One region of the Acidovorax sp. SRB_24 genome, then DNA from elsewhere that is predicted to be linked to it. Evidence: predicted binding sites of a transcription regulator. Region 1 holds the regulator's gene; the other holds the start of a gene.
The links. The regulator FNR, encoded in region 1, switches genes on or off when oxygen is low (the NO sensors DNR and NnrR bind a similar motif). The targets are predictions, from matches to a motif close to TTGATNNNNATCAA.

Region 2: B2J89_RS13275 (OmpW family protein) is a predicted target of FNR. The motif match lies at 2,092-2,105, and genes of this name have one in related genera.

The regions. Positions count from the first base shown of each region.
Region 1 covers NZ_MWOM01000011.1:5,437-9,597, forward strand. Annotated here, with positions in the region: gene B2J89_RS05595 (TonB-dependent receptor) at 1-700, opposite strand, end outside; gene B2J89_RS05600 (SWIB/MDM2 domain-containing protein) at 1,019-1,336, opposite strand; gene fnr (fumarate/nitrate reduction transcriptional regulator Fnr) at 1,495-2,313, opposite strand; gene hemN (oxygen-independent coproporphyrinogen III oxidase) at 2,421-3,803, shown strand; gene B2J89_RS05615 (sulfite exporter TauE/SafE family protein) at 3,809-4,161, shown strand, end outside.
Region 2 covers NZ_MWOM01000036.1:25,443-29,603, reverse strand. Annotated here, with positions in the region: gene ahcY (adenosylhomocysteinase) at 1-50, shown strand, start outside; gene B2J89_RS13285 (TlyA family RNA methyltransferase) at 158-1,156, shown strand; gene metF (methylenetetrahydrofolate reductase [NAD(P)H]) at 1,153-2,049, shown strand; gene B2J89_RS13275 (OmpW family protein) at 2,175-2,771, shown strand; gene B2J89_RS23215 (septal ring lytic transglycosylase RlpA family protein) at 3,130-3,468, shown strand; gene B2J89_RS13265 (23S rRNA (adenine(2030)-N(6))-methyltransferase RlmJ) at 3,484-4,161, opposite strand, start outside.

The DNA.
Region 1 (4,161 bases):
AGAACTCGTCGCGCGTGCCGATGCCCCAGCTGAAGGTGGGCGCAATGCCGCGCTTGTCCTGCTTGGCGCCGAAATTGTCGGCGCTGTGCACCATGGCATTGAGGCGCAGCGCTGCGTTCTCGCCGGTCTTCCAGTTGAAGTCGCCCGTGAGGCGGTGCTCTTTGCCCGTGCCCAGGGTGTACGAGGCTTCGTGTTGGTCGATCAGGAGCGGCGCCTTGTTGACTTGGTTGACCACGCCGCCGGTCGAGCCCTTGCCAAACAGCATGGAGGCCGAACCCTTGAGCACCTCGACGCGGTCGAGGTTGAAGGTGTCGCGTTCGTACAGCGGTGCGTCCTTCATGCCATCGGTGTAGATGTCACCGGCCTGGCCCAGCGAGAAGCCGCGCAGGCGCACGTCTTCCTCGCCGGTCTCGCCCGCCTGGAACGTGACGCCCGCCGTGGTGCGCAGAACGTCGCGGAAGTCGTCCTGGTTGCGGTCGTTCATCAGCTTTTCGGTGAACACCGTCACGGACTGGGGGATGTCGCGGATGTCCTGGTTGCCCTTGCCCACGGTGGTCTTCTTGGCGCGCAGCGTGTCCTTGCTTTGGATCTCGGCGCTGCCGTGCACGGTGACGGTCGAGAGAGTGGGCGTGGCGGTCTCGGTGGTTTGCGCCCAGCTGCCCACGGACGCGGCCAGCATCAGTGCGCCCAGGGGCAGCATGGCCTTGTCGGCAGGCGACGCTGCGGAAAGGGGGGCGGGGGGCTGCGGGGAATGCAGTGCGGGGTTGCGGCGCTGTGCGCGTGGTTGTGCCAATCTGGCCTCCGTCGGGTTTGAAAATACAACCGACACCGCAAGGGTGTCAGCAGGGAACGCGAGGCAGTGGCTGGGAAACTGGCTGTGCTTCGACAAGCACGCCATGATAAATCAAATGAAATGCATTCTCATTCGCATTGGTCGCAAAAACCACAGCGGACCGGAAGCACAGGCGAAAAAAAGCCGGCCTAAGCCGGCTTGGAAGAAAAAGTGCAGCTGCCTGACTTACTTCACGTGCTTGCCGATCAGGCCGGCCATCTCGAACATCGACACCTGGGGCTTGCCAAAGACTTCCTTGAGCTTGGCGTCGGCATTGATCATGCGCTTGTTGGCGGCGTCCTGCAGGTTGTGCGCCTTGATGTAGACCCACAGCTTGCTGATGATTTCGGTGCGCGGCAGCGGCGCATTGCCGACCACGGCGGCGAGGGCGGGGCTGGGCGTCAGGGCCTTCATGAAGGCTGCGTTGGGGGTGCGCTTCTTGGCGGGAGCGGCGGCCTTGTCAGCAGCGGCGGCCTGGGCCGGGGCTTTTTTTGCAGTTGCCATGTTGGGTTTTCCTTTTTAGGGTGGTCATTGAACCAGCGAAAACCTGCTTCTCCACTGGCCCGGTGATGCTACTGGGAAAAAAACGCCTTTCCAAGCGGACAGGGGCTTTTTTTGCGTCGCCTTGTTGCAGTCTTGCATAAGCGCAGCGCAGGCGCTCATCAGCCGCAGTTTTGCGGATTGACAAGGCGCCTGAGCGCATCGGGGTCGATGATGCGCACATGGCGCTGCTTGACTTCCATGGTGCCTTCCTCGACGAATTTGGAGAAGGTGCGGCTCACGGTCTCGAGCTTGAGGCCCAGGTAACTGCCGATTTCCTCGCGCGTCATGCGCAACACCAGCTCGGACTGCGAGAAGCCGCGCGTGTGCAGGCGCTGCACCAGGTTGAGCAGGAAAGCGGCCAGGCGCTCTTCCGCGCGCATGCTGCCCAGCAGCAGCATCACGCCGTGCTCGCGCACGATTTCGCGGCTCATGATCTTGTGTACATGGCTTTGCAGCGCAGTCACTTCACGCGACAGCTCCTCAATGCGGTCAAAAGGCATGACGCAAACCTCGGCGTCTTCGAGGGCGACGGCATCGCAGGTGTGCCGGTCGTTGACGATGCCGTCCAGGCCGATGATCTCGCCCGCCATCTGGAAGCCCGTGACCTGATCGCGCCCGTCCTCGGTGGCCACGCAGGTTTTGAAGAACCCGGTGCGGATTGCATACAGCGAGGTGAACTCCTCGCCGTTGCGAAACAGCGTGGCACCGCGCTTGACCTTGCGGCGTGTCGCCACCACTTCATCGATGCGCTGCAGCTGCGCATCGTTCAAGCCCATGGGCATGCACAGCTCGCGCAGGTTGCAGTTGGAGCAGACCACCTTGAGCGCTTGGGGCGTCACCTGGATGGGAATGCTGCCACTGTGGTGCGTCCCATGCGCAGTGTCGGAGGGCGAAGCTGGGGACGCCAGGGCGGTGCGGGTGGAGGGTGCGTCTGACATGGGTCAAATTATGAACCATCCACCCCGGCAGACACCCTTGATCAAAGTCAAGGACAGGGGCGCTTCCGTGTTGCACAGTGTGCTGGTTCGCTAGGAAGGCTTTTTCCATGACCGCTGTTACCCCCGAATTGCTCACCCGGTTTGACGTCCCCGGGCCGCGCTACACCTCTTATCCCACGGCCGACCGCTTTGTCGAGGCGTTTGGGGAAGATGAGTACGTGCTTGCCTTGCAGCAACGCCGTCTCGGCGCTGCGGGCAAGGCGCTGCCGCTCTCGCTGTATGTGCACATTCCCTTTTGCGAGTCGCTGTGCTACTACTGCGCCTGCAACAAGATCATCACCAAACACCCAGAGCGTGCCGATGTCTACCTGCGTTACCTGAGCCGCGAGGTCGACTTGCATGTGGCCCATTGCGGGGGGGGGCAGGTGGTCAGCCAGCTGCACCTAGGCGGGGGCACGCCCACGTTTTTGTCCGACGCGGGCCTGCGCGAACTCATGGCCATGCTGCGGCGCAGCTTCACGTTTGCGCCGGGCGGCGAGTATTCGATCGAGGTCGATCCGCGCACGGTGGACGCGGACCGGTTGGCGCTGCTGGCCGAGTTGGGATTCAACCGCCTGAGCTTCGGTGTGCAGGACTTCGATGCGGAAGTGCAGAAGGCCGTGCACCGCATCCAGCCTGCGGAGCAGGTGTTTGCGCTGGTGGCGGAGGCCCGGGCCCTGGGTTTCGAGTCGGTCAATGTCGACCTGATTTATGGCCTGCCGCGCCAGACACCGGAGTCGTTCGACCGCACGCTGGCGCAGGTCGCGCAGCTGCGGCCCGACCGCATTGCGCTGTACGCGTACGCGCACCTGCCAGAGCGCTTCAAGCCGCAGCGCCGCATCATCTCGGCCGATCTGCCCATGGCGTCGGCCAAGGTGGCCATGCTGTCGCGCTCGCTTGAAGCCTTCCGCCAGGCGGGTTATGTGTATGTGGGCATGGACCATTTTGCGTTGCCCGAAGATGCCCTGGCCGTGGCCAAGCGCCAGGGGCGACTGCACCGCAACTTCCAGGGCTACAGCACGCAGCCCGACTGCGATCTGATCGCCTTGGGGGTTTCCGCGATCGGCCGCGTGGGCGCCACTTACAGCCAGAACGCCAAGACGCTCGATGAGTATTACGACTGCCTCAACCAGGGCAAGCTGCCGATCGTGCGCGGCCTGGCGCTCTCGCGCGACGATCTGGTGCGGCGCGCTGCCATCATGGCCTTGATGTGCCAGGGCGAAATCCTGTTTGAGCCGATGGAGCAGGCCTGGCTGCTGGATTTCCGGCAGTATTTTGCCGCTGAACTGGAGCAGCTGCAGGAAATGGCCGGGCAGGGTTTGGTGCGCATGAGCGACGACGGTGTGGAGGTGACGCCCATGGGCTGGTACTTCGTGCGCGGAATCGCCATCGTGTTTGACAGGTACTTGCAGGCCGACCGCAACCGGGCGCGGTTTTCGCGCATCATTTAGGGTTCATGATTGCTTCTATCGCCTGGACTGCCTTGGTCATGGGGCTCGTGGGTGGGCCCCACTGCCTTGCCATGTGTGCTGCCCCCTGCAGCGCGGTGACCGGTATGGGCCGCGAGGATGTGGCACAGACCAGCGAGCCGCGCACCGTGCAGCCGCTGCAGTGGATGCGCAGGGGCGGGAAGGCCCGGCGTCTGTGGGCCTACCATGGTGGCCGTTTGGCGGGCTATGCGAGCGCGGGGGCTGTGGCGGCCATCGCGATGCAGAGCCTGGCCTGGATGACGCAGCAGACCATGGCCTTGCGCCCGGTCTGGACGCTGCTGCACGTCGCCATGCTGGCCTGGGGGCTGATGATGGTGGT
Region 2 (4,161 bases), on a different contig from region 1:
TCGGCGTGGAAAAGACCGGGCCCTACAAGGCCGACACCTACCGCTACTGATCCGGCGCCCTTGGCTGATGCGTTTTTAGGAGCTATCAGCGCATACGGAGCAAGGGCTAGAGGCCAATTTGATATAAAACTATCGCCCGTGGGCGAGAGAGTGATGCATGCGCGCAGATGTTTTTTTGGTGGATTTTGGCCATGCGGCCACGCGCTCACAGGCGCAGCGGCTGATTGCGGCCGGTGTGGAGTGGCGCCTGTCGCCGCGCGCGCCCTGGCAGAAGGTGGCCAAGAACGGTGACGACATCCCGAGCGTGGCCGAGGTGCGGCTGCTCGACAGCGCCGAGGCACAGTACCTCTCGCGCGGCGGCCTCAAGCTCGAAGGGGCGCTCCAGGCCACGACCCTGTCCGTGGCCGGCCTGCGCTGCCTGGACGTGGGCCAGAGCACGGGCGGCTTCACCGACTGCCTGCTGCAGCAGGGCGCGGCACAGGTGGTCGGTGTTGATGTCGGCCACGGTCAGCTGCACGAGCGGCTGCGCAGCGACCCGCGCGTCATCTGTGTCGAAGGCGTGAACGCGCGGGGGCTCACACCGGGCGCCCTGCAGCAGGACTGCGAGCTGGCGCTGTCCGAGGTCATCGAGGAGGTGGACGACAACGAGACCCAGCCCGAGGCGCCCTACAGCTGGATGCGCAATGGCGGGCTGGTGGACGAGGAATACGACGACAGCGACGACGCCAAGGACCGAGACATCGAGCGCTTCAAGGCCGAGCGCGCCGAAAAGGCGAAGGCGCGCGCAGCGGGCACGCTGCCCGTCGAGCGCCGCCGCCGCCCCGAGTGCGCAGGCGTTGACACCACGCCGCTGTTCGATGTGGTGACGGGCGACCTGTCGTTCATCTCGCTCACGCTGGTGCTGCCTGCGCTGGTGCCGCTGCTGGCGCCGGAGGGCGCGCTGCTGATGCTGGTCAAGCCGCAGTTCGAGCTGCAACCGGGGCAAGTGGGCAAGGGCGGCATCGTGCGCGATGCGGCGCTGTACGCCGTGGTCGAGCAGCGCATCCGCGACTGCTGCGCCGCGCTGGGCCTGCAGGTGCAGGCCTGGCTCGACAGCCCGATCTACGGCGGCGACGGCAACCGGGAGTTTTTTGTTTTTGCCAGGAGGGGCGCATGAGCGCAACGAACCCGACGCACGCAGGCGGGGCGCCGAGTGCGCCGTTTCCCGTCAGCGTGGAATTTTTTCCGACCAAGACGCCCGAGGGCGCCGACAAGCTGCGCGCGGTGCGCCAGCAGCTGTATGCGCTGCAGCCGCAGTTCTGTTCCGTGACCTATGGCGCGGGCGGCTCGACCCAGGAGGGCACGTTCACCACGGTGCGCGACATCCTGGCCGAAGGCGTGAGCGCGGCCTCGCACTTCTCGTGCATCGGCGCCACGCGCGCCTCGGTGCGGGGCGAGCTGGCCCAGCTGCAGGCCATGGGCGTCAAGCGCCTGGTGGCGCTGCGCGGCGACCTGCCCAGCGGCTACGGCGCGGGCGGCGAGTTCCACTACGCGAGCGATCTGGTGGAATTCATCCGCAGCGAGACGGGGCGCGGCTTCCAGATCGAGGTCGCGGCCTACCCCGAGGTGCACCCGCAGGCGCGCTCGCCCGAGGCCGACCTGCAGGCCTTTGCCGCCAAGGTGCGCGCGGGCGCCGATTCGGCCATCACGCAGTATTTCTTCAACGCCGACGCCTACTTCAGATTCGTCGAGGAGACCCAGCGCCTGGGCCTCGAGGTGCCCATCGTGCCGGGCATCATGCCCATCATGGGATCGACCCAGCTGATGCGCTTTTCCGACGCCTGCGGCGCCGAGATCCCGCGCTGGATCCGGCTGCGCCTGCAGGGCTTTGGCGACGACACGGCCTCTATCCGCGCCTTCGGGCTGGACGTGGTGACCGAGCTGTGCGCGCGCTTGCGCGAGGGCGGGGCGCCAGCACTGCACTTCTACACCATGAACCAGAGCGCGGCCACGCTGGAGATCTGCCGCCGCCTGGGGCTGGGCCTGCCCGGGATCGGCGAGGGCCAATAGGCCTACTGGGAGTGATGTTTTTATGCCACCGGCCGACACGGATTGATACAGGTCAACCGTGCCTTAGCGCATCGGTCATTCAATAGCCATTGGGGATTGTCCCCGGACTTCTTTGGATGAAAGACATGAAAAAACACGCCATCGCCGCCGCCCTGCTGGGCACTGTCCTGAGCTCCGCCGCCGTGGCCCAGCAGGCCGCCGAAGGCCCCTGGATGGTGCGCGCACGCGCCGTGCACCTGAGCAGCGACAACAGCGACACCACCGGCCTGGGCCTGTCGGCCAACCACAAGTGGCTGCCCGAGGTCGACATCAGCTACTTCTTCAACAAGAACGTCGCCGTCGAGTTGATCCTGACCGTGCCGCAGAAGCACACGCTGTACTCGAACGGCGCCGCCATCGGCTCGTTCAAGCACCTGCCGCCCACGCTGACCGCCCAATACCACTTCACCAACCTCGGTGCGTTCAAGCCCTACGTTGGCGCCGGCGTCAACTACACGCGCCTGAGCGCGGTCAACCTGCCTGCCGGCGTGACCGTGGACCGCAACAGCTACGGCCCCGCGCTGCAGGTGGGCGTGGACGTGCCGGTCGCCAAGAACCTGTACCTCAACTTCGACGTGAAGAAGGTCTACATCCGCACCGATGTATCCGCTGCCGGCGCCAAGATCGGCACCTTCAAGGTCGATCCGGTGCTGTTCGGCGTGGGCCTGGGCTGGCGTTTCTGAGCTCCGGCCGGTAGCCGGCCCCGACCGGCCGCCGGCCAGCGGCCGAGGTCCCTTCCCCGCTTCGGCGGGGATTTTTTTGGCCTGCGCTACCATTTGGCGCTTGTTGCCTGCCCTCATTCGCTGTTTTTCCCTGGCCACTGGCCGTTTTTCTCCGCTCGCCGCGGGCTGCGCCGTGCTCGCTTGCGCGGGCGCCCTGCTGGTTCAGGGCTGCGCCCTGGGCGATCGCGCTAGGCCAGCGACTGTCCCTGCTCCCGGGCCCGCGCAAGCGGCGCCGGCCGCGCCGCAGGCCCCTGCATCGCCTCGGCCGCCCCGGCCCCTGCCCGCCCCCCGTCCTGCCGACAGCGCGGCGGGGGACGCGGTGGAAGCGCCCGCTGCGCGCGCCGAGGAGCAGGGACAGGCCTCGTGGTATGGCGCCTCCTTGCACCGCCGCCGCACGGCCAGTGGCGAGCGTTTCGACATGCACGCTTTCACGGCCGCGCACCCCTCGCTGCCGTTTGGCACGCAGGTGTGCGTGCGCAGCCTGGTGAACGGCAAGGTGGTGCAGGTGCGCATCAACGACCGGGGACCGCACACGGCCGGCCGCATCATCGATCTCAGCCGCGCCGCCGCCCGGGCGCTGGACATGCTCGGGCGCGGCACCAAGCCGGTGGTACTGACGGTGCTGGAGCCGGAAGAGAAGGACTGCCCGCCAACCTGACCGGCAGGGGCGCGTTCAGCTGCCCGCTTCGAGCGTGTGCGTGGCGTGTTTGTCCTGGCCCAGCAGCTCGGCCATCTGGGGCAGGGCGTCCTTGAGCTGCGCCTTGAGCGTGTGCGGCGGATTGACCACGAACATGCCGCTCGCGGGCAGGCCGGGCCGCTTGACCTCGCCTGCGGCGTCTTCGGTGATCTTGCTGGACTTGACGGTCAGCGTTGCGTGCAGCCAGCCCTTGCCGGCCTTCTGGGCCAGGGTCTTGAGGCGGCGTGGCAGGTCGTGTGCTTCGGGGCGCGGAATGATGGGGTACCAGACGGCATACGTGCCGGTGGCAAAGCGCTTGAGCGCATCCGCAACCATGTCCAGCACTTTGCCGTAGTCGCTCTTGATTTCATAGCTGGGATCGCACAACACGAGCGCGCGGCGGGCTGGTGGGGGCAGGAACTTCTTGATGCCCTCGAAGCCGTCCTCGTGCAGCACGGCGACTTGGCGGCCGGCCTCGAGCTGGGCCACGTTGCCCGCGAGCGCACGCAGGTCGGCCGGGTGCAGTTCGAACAGCTTGAGCTTGTCGTGAGCGCGCAGCAGGCGCTGGATGATGAAGGGCGAGCCCGGGTAGACCTTGGTGCTGGGGCTGCTGTTGAAGGCGCGCACCAGGTCGATGTAGGCCTGCAGGGCCGGGGCCAGCGGTGCGGCGGTGGC